4 regions of the Lysinibacillus sp. NPDC093712 genome follow, and region 1 is predicted to be linked to each of the others. Evidence: riboswitches for the same ligand, from Rfam matches in the RefSeq annotation. Region 1 holds a riboswitch; each other region holds the start of a gene.
What was found. Region 1 has a riboswitch for cobalamin ahead of ACQKNX_RS01080 (glutaredoxin family protein). Riboswitches for the same ligand answer to the same signal wherever they lie in the genome.

Region 1 (3,166 bases):
TATTTCAGTCATAGCTAACATCTTTACTGTAAAAGGAAAGATGTTTTTTTTATGGACTAATTTAGGAGTGAGCTAGATGACATCACATTCAATTTCATTTTATGAAAATCAGTTAAAACAACAAATTATGAATAACCTTTCGGGTCAAAATGGCATTTCTTTGCAAACATATATGAACAGGCTAATACAAGAAAATGAGCATGATTATAAAAATATTAATTATGCTTATTTAAATGTAAAACGTGAAATAGTAGGCGCTAAATAAGGAACGAGCACATTACAAAAAATAAATTTAAAAGGAAAGAGAAGGTTTGAAATGTATGCAAAATCATGATGATCTGGAAAGGGATTCTTTAATAAATCGAACAGACTCTTTTTTTATAGAATTATTAGAAAGCTTTAATAACGAGAAATTAGAGAGGCTTGATGCGCTAGTATATTTTGAATCTTTTCTTTGGTGGAACGAACAAACACACTATTTTTCAAAAGAACAGCTCCAGAAACTTTGGATGAAGCTTATAAAAAAATATAAATTCACCATTGAACAATGGGAAAAAATTGACGCCAATACAAATATTCATTTTTATCTTGTGAAACAAAATGGACATGGTTTACAAAAGTTAATGCGTTTTTATAATGACCGTCGGGCATTGAAATGGAAAGAAAATGCATTTGATTATGGAATGGCAATGCTTATCAACATAGGTAAAATGCCTGGATTGGAAATGTTTTTTCTGACAAATTTAATTTGTTACGAATGGAAAAATGATTATTTAAAGAACGCAGATGTGATAGATTTTTTTCGTCATACTGGGAATGATAAAGTAAAAGAATTGTACGAGAGTTATAGGACTTATGATAGTGAACAAAATCTTTTAAGTGCTATGTTATTAGTTAAACTATTGTCTAAATATAATCCTCAGTTCAATATCTATGCAGCAGCAACACCTGATTTCTATAAGAAACTATCGCTGTTTGTTGGAGTAAAATAAAAATTATGCTTATATTTTATGGATGATCGCCATGTAAAATAATCTATAATTCTTTGGTACTACGAATTCGTTCTACAGAAAATAACGAAAAGTTACACAATAAAGAATTCCCTTTTCAAGATTTACTTTTTACTTGAAGGATGGTACACTTAATTGTATTGAATAACAATATATTGTGTTCGTTTTATTTAGGTACTACAATATGTAGTGTAATAGGGAAGTTCGGTATATTCCGACGCTGTCCCCGCAACTGTAAAAGCTGACGATGATTTAATCCACTGTGCATTCGTATGGGAAGGAAATCAGAGAGTGAAGCAAAGCCAGGAGACCTGCCTATCATAAAACAAATCAACCTTTCTTCGGGGAATAAGAAATGGGGACGTGACGATTTTTTTTGTTTTTTTACGTTTCTAACTTAGGCTGTCTCTCCCAAGAGATAGCCTTTTTATATTATGAAAAGAGGGAATTTAAAATGAAACTTTATACTAAAACTATATGCCCAAAATGTCTTTGGGTCAAATCGGAATTACAACGTGCAGGACTTGAAGCAGAAATTGTCAACATTGATCACGATGAGCAAGCGAAACAAAAAATTATGGACGCAGGTTTTTTAAGTGTGCCTGTTCTTGAAGTAAATGACACATTTATAGGAGATGTCAAAGAAATTGTTTCTCAAATTGAGATGATTGCAATATGATCGTTTATGCCAGTCGTACAGGTAATGTGCGTAATATTGTTACTAAATTAGATGGTGAATCAATAGAAATACATGATGGATTATTGTTGACTGAGCCCTATCTTTTAATAACATACACAGACGGCTTAGGTGATATTCCTGCAAAAGTAGACCGCTTTTTAGAGCAAAACAAGGAATTTTGCAAGGGAGTAGCTGTTAGTGGTAATAGTAATTTTGGACACCATGTGTTTGGCGGAGCTGGTGAGAAAATTGCAGAAGCCTATAAAGTCCCGCTAGTATGTAAATTAGATTTACGGGGATATCAGGCTGATTATGAAGTAATACAAATGTTTTATGAAACGAGGGTGAAGGGATGAAAACATATTTAAAGCTTAATAATGAGGTGCTTAATCGCTATAGCACGACAGGTCAATTAGAGCTTGAAAAGGACCGTGAAGCAACACGCCGTTATTTTTTAGAATATGTAAATGTGCGTCTACGTTATTTTATTGATATTGAAGAAAAAATTCGCTATTTAGTCGATGAGGGTTACTATGAGAAACAATTTATCGACATGTATGAAATAGATTTTATTAAACATCTATACAAAAAAGCATACGATTATAATTTCCGCTTCCCTTCTTTTATGAGTGCGAGTAAATTTTATGATAGCTACGCAATGAAAAGTCGTGACGGAGAAGAAATTTTAGAAAAATATGAGGATCGTATTGTTATCATCGCTTTATATTTAGCACAAGGGAACACTGTTTTAGCAGAACGTTCTGTTGAGGCAATGATGGAAGCGTACCAACCAGCAACACCAACCGCATTAAATAGTGGGAAAAAAGCGCGTGGCGAATTAGTAAGCTGCTTTAAACTATCAATGGACGATTCAATGAATAGTATTGCTGAAAATATTGGTTATTGTTTGGAGCTATCACGCCTTGGAGGTGGAGTGGGGGTAAACTTAACTGATTTACGTCCATTAGGTGATCCTATTAAAGAAATTTTAAATCGTGCAAGTGGTGTTATCCCGGTTGCTAAACTTTTAGAAAATTCGTTTAGCTATTCGAATCAGCTCGGACAACGAAACGGCTCTGGTGTTGTCTATCTAAATATTTTCCACGCAGATATAGAAAATTTTATTTCATCGAAAAAGCCAAATGCGGATGATAAAATCCGTCTTGCAACGCTATCAACAGGTATTATTATTCCAAGTATTTTCTTTGAACTGATGAAACGTGATAAAGATATTGTGTTGTTTAGCCCATATGATATTTATAAAGAATATGGTAAACGGATGTCTGAAATCTCAATTACTGAGATGTATTACGAGTTACTAGATAACCCGAATATCCGTAAGATTAAACGCTTGAATGCTCGTAGACTTTATACAGAAGTGAAAAAAGCACAATTTGAATCAGGCTATCCTTTCGAAATTTTTGATGATAATGTCAACGATGTACATCCACTTAAAAATATAGGTCGTGTAAAAATG
Region 2 (3,166 bases), 530 kb from region 1:
TAACTTTTCACCAAAGTATTCCACCATATCTGTACGCTCGAATTCACCATGCACGAGTACATCAATATCTAAATCTTCTTGAATGGCAATCCATCGTTTCGTTTCTTGTGCGACAAAGTCAGCATATGCTTCATCTGAAAGCTGTTTTTTTCGCCATGCATTACGTGTGCGCTTTACTTCATCAGATTGAGGGAAGCTACCAATCGTAGTCGTTGGGAATAGTGGTAGCTGCAGTGACTGTTGTTGAATAATCTGACGCGCATTAAAATCATTTTGACGTTCAAAATCCTCTGTCGACACCGTTTGTACTTCTTGTTGAACAGCCTGATTATTTCGTACAGGATGTTTTTTTAATGCTTCAATTGCTTTCATGCTCTCAGAGATAGTATGATTTGACGTGTGATTTTTTTCTTTTAAATACTTAGCCACCTCTGATATTTCTACTAATTTTTCATCAGCAAATGCAAGCGCATTTTTTAAGACAGGCTCTAATTTTGTTTCAAGTGCGGTCGAAATCGGCACATGCTGTAAGCTACATGACGATTGAACCCACAGCTCTTGGGCACTAGTCAGCTGTTCAATTGCCCTAACTGTAGTACTTATCTCTGCTAAATTTGCCCTCCAAATATCTCGTCCATTAACAATTCCTACTGCCAATACTTTATCATGTGGAAAGCCAAATTGACGTAGCGCCTCCATATTTTTCGTATAGCCATGAACAAAATCTAAGCCAAATCCTTGTACAGGGAGTTCAATTAGTGTGTTATAAGCTGATAACGATTCAAAATAGGTTTGTAACATAATATTAGCCTCTGGTACAGCGGCTGCTAATTGTGTATATATTTCTTGCACAAGTTTGACCTCCGCCTCATCTAATGATGTGACTAATGCAGGCTCCTCTAATTGAATCCAATCAGCACCGGCTGTTACTAGTTCTTGAATAACCTGCGCATACAGTGGTAGTAGTGCTAAAATAAACGCAACTTGTGTTACTTTATCGTAACCTTTTGTTAGCTTGCAAAATGTATATGGCCCGATTAGCGTTGGCTTTGCAGTAATGCCATATACTTCTTTAACCTCAAGGAAATCTGCAAGTATTTTATTGTCTGTTAGTTGCAGAGCTTGACCTTCATATTCAGGGACAATGTAATGATAATTTGTATTGAACCATTTTGTCATTTCACTCGCAACAGCTTCTTTATTTCCACGTGCTACCGCGTAATACGTTTGTAAGTTAACCTTTCCACCCTGCCAGCCGAAGCGCTTTGGCACTAAGCCAAACATAACCGCTGTATCAAGCATTCTGTCATACAGTGTGAAATCCCCAACTGTGACAATATCTATACCGCTACGAAGCTGCTTGTCGATGCGTGCAAGACGGATTTCTTTAATTTTTTGTAAGAAATCTTCTTCTGTAAGTTCATTTCTCCAAAATGCCTCTAATGCCTTTTTCCATTCACGGTCTTCCCCTATGTATGGGTAGCCTATTACAGTCGTTGTATACGTCATATTCCTTCTCTCCTCTGGTTTAAAATAAAAAAACCATCTTCCTTTTTAGGAAAATGGTAGTTATTGTATATCTAAATTAGCTATGACGAGGCGATACGATAATATATTAATTATCGTATATATTCGTTAGTCGCACAGTGCCGATTCGGTCACATCTCACCACCTATTTCCACGTAGGTTATTTGGTGTGTACTAGACATTGGCAGGTCTCCTGGCTTCTCATCAACACGCCTCACAGCCTTCCCAGTTCCCCAGTGGCATATGTGATTTGCTCCGATTTACAGTTGCGGGACAGCGTCGGATTTACACCGACTTCCCTTTTAAGCCAAACTTTCATTTGGCACCAACTCTTACACAATATTCAATTATGTTTCCTACTATAACATATATTTTTCTGAAAAGTATAACTTTTATGAAGATATATGTATTATTTCTGTACAGAGTTACACTTTGAGTAATTTTTAAATGGACTAATTGACGACATAATAATAAAACAATCTACTAATCCGAAAAGGTATTTTAAGTAATTTGTAGAAATATATAGTTATAGAAAGAACGTGCGAGGAGGATTACTATGATTGTCGGATTACATCACATACAATTAACGATTCCAAAAGGTACCGAGGAGCAAGGGAAAGCTTTTTATTGCCGTTTGTTAGGCCTCAAAGAAATAGAGAAACCAGAATCTCTTAAAGGGCGTGGTGGATTTTGGCTACGAGTTGGTCAGCACGAAGTACATGTTGGCACAGAAGAAGGCTTTGATCGACTAACAACGAAAGCCCATATTGCCTATCAAGTAGAGGATGTAGCATATTGGAAAAAAGTATTAACAGCGCATCATATCGAAATCCTTGATTCTGTTCCAATTCCTAATTATGAGCGCTTTGAATTTAGAGACCCTTTTGGTAATCGAGTAGAAATTATTCAGCCTATTTAAATTTTTAAAAAGCAGCCATCAATGGCTGCTTCAGACTATAGACAAACGCGAAGATTTTCGAGTTTGTCTATAGTTCTTTATTATTTAAAATTAATATAAAAGTGATGACTACTACCGTTGATTTCCTGTATGGGCTGTCGATTTCCGCGGATACACACGTAAGCCGCAACCCCCACTATCGCGCTGTCTGGTGCGTCTCACGTTCTGTGCGTTCCCACAGGAGTTGTCCGTCCTCTACTCCAATCACCCATGACTCAAACTATGTATTTCATACTTAATGATAAACAAAAAAATTCCTATACTACGTGCTTTTATAAATACTATTTGACTCATATAGTTATTTTTATATCATTCCTTACCCTTATTTTGATTTCCCTATTAGCACATTACCTAGCATTGTTTCTATGTGTGATAATCCATAGTTGCTAGCGTTTTTTGTATGCACTATTTATCAAACTGAAACATTTGTAATGAAACTGTAAATTCAAGCGATAAAGCCTTATATATCAAGGTTTTTACATAAAGCGATGCTCCCTGTGGAAACATTTACCTCGCAGAACCCCTACTTTTTCATGCTACGATTATTGCAACAGCAAGCAAACAGATATGAATTTACTGCTCGCTTACAGGAGGTAAAAACAGCATGAAAAAACAATTTTTAAAAACTACACTAGCATTATCGATTGGATTTAGCTCATTCGGAATCGTTCAAGCATCCGT
Region 3 (3,166 bases), 110 kb from region 1:
TTTATCGAGCGCAGATTGATACAATTCGCAACTGGCTTATTGGCATAATTACTGTTCACATTGTAAGCATACTTGGACAAATGTTTTTGCCAAACCTAGCTATCCTTTCAACAGTTTTTAATGTACTAGGGAATGATACAATAACTATTTTTATTATGTTTTTAACAGGTTTTCTAGTAGCAAAAGCTGACTGGATAAGAAATGTGAGACAACTTACCAAGCAAATAAAGTTGGTATTATATGTAACAGCTCCAATATTTGTAGCTATATCTAGTTGGATTTGGTTTGCATCTCAAAATGATGATCAAAAGCTTCAATTAGTACTAGGTTTAGGTGTAATCCCGACTACATATTTGTATTTAGCGAGTTTATTCCTGATTCTAGAACACAAAAATGTTGTAAAAATTCTACAGCCAATTGGACGTGTCGGACAGATGGCGTTTACAAATTATTTAGCTCAAAGTTTTATAGGGTTAGCTATTATATCTCTCATGGGACTCGAAGTACTTTCGACTTCCTATATTGTCATCATTGCCATTATGATTTTTGTGATTCAAATCATCTTTAGTATCATTTATTTTAAATTTTTCAAAATCGGGCCATTGGAAAAAGTGTGGAGATGGATGACATACGGAAGAAAAGTAACGACAAAATAATGATTTCAACGTCAGAGTATCATTGCTCTGGCGTTTTTTATTGAGAATACTGTTGTGCTACTAATTTAATTGAATAAAGGATAATAGCAAAAAAAGATTCAACTCCATTATTATTAGATAATCAGTCATGCTTGTTTTTTTAAACTATTTTGAAAAGATGGAAACTATGCTAAACTTAGCATTAAGTGAATAGCAAATGCAGAATAAAGGTGCTCTTTTAAGAGCTTAATAGGGAATTCGGTGCAAATCCGAAGCTGTTTCCGCAACTGTATGTGTAGATGACCCCAGAAAATACCACTGTCAAACGAGGAAAAATGCCTCAAGTAGATGGGAAGGTTCTGATTAGGGTACACAAGCCAGGAGACCTGCCTTTATTTCATCGTATTAAATCTCTTCGGAAGCTAGGAGAACTTACGGCAAATAGACGAATTGGCAAATAGTATTTGAAGCCGTTTTCTGTTTTCCTTAGATGCTCTCTTTTATTAGAGAAGCATCTTTTTTATTTTCTAGTTATTGCAAGCGCATTCATCTATAAAAAAATTGGGGGGAAAGAAATGGACTTTTATAAAAAATGGTTGAATATAGCGATTGTCTTTATCTTATCATTTTCGTTATTATCACCAGTCGCATTCGCTGAGACACAACAAAATGATACTAGTGAGTTAGAAACAAATTCTACTATTCAAACTAATGAAGAATCAATAGAGAAAGAAATGACCGAGCAAACGGAAAGCGAGCTATCACCTATTACCAGTAATGATAGTGCGACGATATTTAATAATACTGAACCTAAAGGTTATGTGACGGTTTCCGTAGAGAAGTTTACACTGGGGCAAGGCTACATAAAGGAACCTGTTCGTGTTCCTTTTTATGAAGGGGATAATATAGCTAAGGTTATAGTTAACCTGTTAGGAGAAGGTAACTATGACATTACAGGATCTGTAGAAGAAAGCTTCTACTTAGCAGGTGTCTTTGATCCTGATCCTGGAGAAGTGAGCGTCCCAAAATACATTCTTGATGAATCTGGTCCCGTTAATGGAAGAATGGAATCCGACTGGTTAAAACAGATGGACTATACATCTATGTCTGGCTGGATGGTAGCTGTAAATAATAACTTTATTCCTCGAGGTGCTTCTGAATGGTTCCCAGAAGATGGTGATATCATTAGATGGCAGTTTACAGTATGGGGGTATGGAACAGATTTAGGTGGCGGCTTTGAGGGAAGTAGTTTAATTACGCCAGCGAATAAAGATGAGTTAACAGCGAAAATTGCTGAAATTAATAGCTCACCAACTAAAAACGAAATTTTAGCAAATGAACAAGTAAAGTCTTCTTATGACGCCGCATATGTGCAGCTTAAAAATATGGAGAGTAGTCAAACAAATGTGGATGCAGCACTTCTCCATTTAAATGCTGCTTTAAATGGAGAAGGGGAAGAAATCGTTAAAGCTGATAAAACAGCTTTGCAAACAGCGGTTCAACAAGCTGAACAAACAAAAGCTTCTGTGAAAGTAAGCTTAGATGGAAAAGATGTAGCTCCTACTGATTACTGGGTTACTCAAGCTGAATTAGATGCATACACAAATGAAATTATAGACGCACAGGAACTAATCGCAGATGAAAATGCCAGTCAAGAAGAAATAGATGCAAAAGTTTTAGCACTAAATCAAGCCACAAATGCATTTAGTAAAAAAACTGGTTTACAAACAGATATTACTAGCACAGTGAAATTTACTGTCGCACCTAAAGCTGTCATTTTAAAGCTTTATGATACGAATGATCAAGAAATAAACTTAGGCTCTGGTGTTGAAGGAACATACAATGTTTATACAGCAACTATACCAGTAGGAAGTTATCGCTACGAAGGATTTGATAGCAATCATAACAGTGTTGGCGGTGGTCAGCTAACAGTAAAAGCAGAATCAACTCAAGAATTTCAATTCCGCCAGCTTAATTTTAAAGCTAGTAATACAAGTTGGAATGTTGATAGTGATTACACTGTAAAAGTTGGGCAAGAAATACCGAACGATACGTCAATAAAACTAGGTAAAGTAACTACACAAGGACAGATTCCAGTATTAGCCCTTGTAGGGGGAAAAATCTACTATACGTTTGAGCCAGATGCAAAGCACACACAATATGTTCCATTTAGTAATAGCACTACAGTAACACTTTCGGCATCAGTACAAACAATTAGTGCAGCTATTCCGTTTTCTGGGAACATAACTTTTACAGTTCCTCAAGATGCTGAATTATTTGTAGGAAAAAAAATCAAACACTTTATTGCATTTGAAGAAGTCCAGCCTGAAGGGGTAGCTACAAATAACCCGGATGGTACAAAAACATTTTCTTTCAAGTTAATAAACAATGGTGATTATAACTACCGAGTTAGCCAAGCAGGAAAACTTACAAATGTAGGTACATTTAAAGCAAATGCTCAAAATGCATCATTGGCAATTACAAAACAACAGCTCTCAATTCAATTGCCAACAGCAATATTAAATAAAGGA
Region 4 (3,166 bases), on a different contig from region 1:
CGATACGTTAGCTCTACTAATTCTACAAATAAAGCAGGCAGACGCCATTGACGTAAGACGTGACAAATAGATTGGACCGATGTCGTTAAAATTAAAAAGTATAAACAGCTAATACTGCCTAATACAGAGAACAATAGCTGCTGTGCTGTGATCAAGCTTTCATTTCCGATGAAAAAAGTCCAATTACTAAGAGAAAATGCCCAGAAATGTGCTGGGAGGTTACTTGAATTTGGTGCAATTGAAATCAAAATAGATAGTAAACTGGATAGCAGAAAAAATCCTGGTAACAATAGTAATTTCGCATAATATTGGAAAGGGATTTTTGCGCCTAAAATGATAAAAGCACTCATTACAATAAATGTAATGAGTGAAATAAGTTCATCTCTCACGATAAGCGACAATAGCAGTAACCCTAAGGAAAACGTCATTTTTTCTAACGGATGAACGGACGCTAGTTTATTCATATAAGCATACTTATCAATGAGTAACATCGTTTAACCTTCCTTATGCTTGCCGCGCATATAGCCTACGAAATAGCCAATAAAGCCAGCACCAATAGCAGCCTGTAATACAAATAATAAGCTTTCGATTTCACCACTTGGTGGCTCCCATAAGCTTTCAAACCACGGTTCATATTCTGCATTAATTTCCCCGATTGCAGCTTCAGCTTCTCCGTCTGCACCACCGAATTCTGCACCTTTTTGTACGAAAAGAGGGATAATTGCTAAAAGTACAACGACAGCTAGTAGCAGTAAATTTTTCTTCATCCTAATGTGCCTCCTTTGCTGAGAAAACACGTAGTGCCTTTAATTCGCTCACATTGTATTTTTTTAAGAAATTCATAACGATAACTGTTAAAATCCCTTCACTAATTGCTAGAGGGATTTGCGTTAAAGCAAAAATCCCTGCAAATTTTGTGAATGAAGCCATAAAGCCTCCTACTTCAGAAGGGAAAGCCAGTGCTAATTGAACTGAAGTGACAACATATGTACCTAAGTCCCCAAGCATCGCTGCAAAAAAGACAGCAATAGAGAATGATAGACCGATTTTTTGAGAACCTTTAAAGACATAGTACGCAATAATTGGTCCTACAATCGCCATAGAGAAAGCATTTGCACCTAAAGTTGTAATACCACCATGCGCTAAAAGTAATGATTGGAATAATAAAACGATTGTTCCAATGACACTCATGGCTAATGGTCCGAAAAGAACTGTACCAAGGCCAACACCAGTAGGATGTGAGCAACTTCCTGTTACTGATGGAATTTTCAGTGCCGACAAGACGAATGCAAATGCACCTGATAAGCCTAATATCATTTTCGTTTCAGGATTTTCGTCTATTGTTTTACGAATAGAACGTAATCCTAAAATAATAAATGGAATCGAAATGACCCACCAAAAAATCGCCCATTCAATCGGCAAAAATCCTTCCATGATATGCATGGCAAACGCTCGTTTTGGTACTAGTAAAAAAGCCACTAAGAAATAACTAAGTTTCCAAAAAGAAAATTTCAAAACCTTTCCTCCTCAACAGTAAATTTCGAATGTAGCGTGCGCAATAAAAAAGCACTTCTCCGTTTCGGAAAAGTGCATAGCTGAAAAAGCAAATAGAATTGTCATTTGCCAAGCCGCACACCTATCCTCGTAGGTTGAAACGATCACGATTTCCTCGGCAGGTCTCCTGGCTTTAGTTCAACATTTTATAGGTCTTCCCGTCCTATGGACAGTGACATTTTCTATAAAATTCCCTAGTACAGTGGCGGGACCGCGCCGGACTTGAACCGGCTTCCCTTTTAAGCAAAATGTATACACTTCGCACCGAAAAAAGATGAAGTTGTGAGTTTTCACGAAGAAGTGTAACATGTTTTTCTAATCATAAGCTATCCTTTTTTTGTAAAAAATTTTTTTATAGAATAAAAATCTAGAAAATTCAGATAAACGTCAGAGAAAATCAATCAATTTCAATGAAATATTTGTTGAAATTTTATTAAAAATCTAATAAATAAAAAAGAAATGTTGAAAAATATAAAAATGATAGGCTATGATAGAAACAGTTTTATATTCGTTTTATTAACATTTCATTTCAAAATTTAAATATAAATCCATCATTAAGTGCTCGAAATGCTTCGAGATAATAGGGAAATCGGTGTAAACCCGGTACAGCCCCCGCTACTGTAATAGCTGATGAAATCGCAATGCCACTGAAGATTTGGGAAGGCGCGAAAGTAAGAGGAAGCTTAAGTCAGGAAACCTGCTTAGTTGATGACATGCAAACTTTTCGGAGGGAGAAGTGAAGCGAGAGCGGATACGTGTATATTCGTTTTTATTTTGGCTTCTATAAAACCTTTACTCTTCGATATCGAGTAAAGGTTTTTTCTTTTTCCTAAAAGTAGAATGAGGGGAGAAAAGCAATGACAACTTGGAATTTAGAGGGCATGAAAACCCATCTTTTTATTTGTAATGGTAGTAGTTGCATGAAAAAAGAAGCTGAGGAAATTACGCTTGCAATACGAGACGAAATAGAGAAATTAGCACTCGATAAGGAAATACATACGACAAGAACGCGTTGTAATGGCAGATGTAAAGATGCTTGTGTTGTGATCGCGTATCCACAGGGAAATTGGTATCGTGTACCAACAGTTGAGCATGGTAGAACACTTGTACAAGATTTAAACCATGATTCTTTACATAGCGAGCATGTTTTTACACTGACAGAAGGTACGTTGCAACGTACTCCACAAACAACAGCCATTAAAGGCATCGACAAGGTGAAAGAGGGGTAAAAAATGGCGCAAAAAGGAAAGATTTTTGTTGTAGGCTTTGGACCTGGGGACTTCAAGCATATTACGACACGTGCTGTAGAGGCATTACAACAAAGTGAATTTATTATCGGTTATAAAACGTATGTTGAGCTCATTCAAGATTTAGTAAGTGCGAAGTCGATTGTTAGTACTGGTATGACAGAAGAAGTGTCACGAGCACAAGAAGCGGTACGTCAAGCGGAGGCTGGAAATATCGTTTCTGTTATTTCGAGTGGTGACTCCGGCGTATACGGGATGGCTGGACTTGTATATGAAGTACTAATTGAGCTTGGATGGACGGAAGCAACAGGTGTTGAAGTCGAAATTGTGCCAGGGATTTCTGCTATTAATTCGTGTGCAAGTTT

Region 2: it holds a riboswitch for cobalamin, as region 1 does, so the genes downstream of both, metE (5-methyltetrahydropteroyltriglutamate--homocysteine S-methyltransferase) here and ACQKNX_RS01080 (glutaredoxin family protein) in region 1, are expected to answer to the same signal.
Region 3: it holds a riboswitch for cobalamin, as region 1 does, so the genes downstream of both, ACQKNX_RS00545 (S-layer homology domain-containing protein) here and ACQKNX_RS01080 (glutaredoxin family protein) in region 1, are expected to answer to the same signal.
Region 4: it holds a riboswitch for cobalamin, as region 1 does, so the genes downstream of both, ACQKNX_RS08780 (energy-coupling factor ABC transporter permease) here and ACQKNX_RS01080 (glutaredoxin family protein) in region 1, are expected to answer to the same signal.

Annotation. Positions count from the first base shown of each region.
Region 1 covers NZ_JBNNUU010000001.1:212,225-215,390, forward strand. The annotation lists gene ACQKNX_RS01070 (hypothetical protein) at 77-265, shown strand; gene ACQKNX_RS01075 (hypothetical protein) at 321-992, shown strand; cobalamin riboswitch at 1,166-1,343, shown strand; gene ACQKNX_RS01080 (glutaredoxin family protein) at 1,465-1,689, shown strand; gene nrdI (class Ib ribonucleoside-diphosphate reductase assembly flavoprotein NrdI) at 1,686-2,045, shown strand; gene nrdE (class 1b ribonucleoside-diphosphate reductase subunit alpha) at 2,042-3,166, shown strand, end outside.
Region 2 covers NZ_JBNNUU010000001.1:746,515-749,680, reverse strand. The annotation lists gene metE (5-methyltetrahydropteroyltriglutamate--homocysteine S-methyltransferase) at 1-1,509, opposite strand, end outside; cobalamin riboswitch at 1,694-1,872, opposite strand; gene ACQKNX_RS03820 (VOC family protein) at 2,084-2,446, shown strand; gene ACQKNX_RS03815 (C40 family peptidase) at 3,090-3,166, shown strand, end outside.
Region 3 covers NZ_JBNNUU010000001.1:102,441-105,606, forward strand. The annotation lists gene ACQKNX_RS00540 (DUF418 domain-containing protein) at 1-656, shown strand, start outside; cobalamin riboswitch at 847-1,043, shown strand; gene ACQKNX_RS00545 (S-layer homology domain-containing protein) at 1,211-3,166, shown strand, end outside.
Region 4 covers NZ_JBNNUU010000002.1:258,907-262,072, reverse strand. The annotation lists gene cbiQ (cobalt ECF transporter T component CbiQ) at 1-491, opposite strand, end outside; gene ACQKNX_RS08785 (energy-coupling factor ABC transporter substrate-binding protein) at 495-767, opposite strand; gene ACQKNX_RS08780 (energy-coupling factor ABC transporter permease) at 769-1,515, opposite strand; cobalamin riboswitch at 1,655-1,838, opposite strand; cobalamin riboswitch at 2,094-2,273, shown strand; gene ACQKNX_RS08775 ((2Fe-2S) ferredoxin domain-containing protein) at 2,412-2,783, shown strand; gene cobJ (precorrin-3B C(17)-methyltransferase) at 2,787-3,166, shown strand, end outside.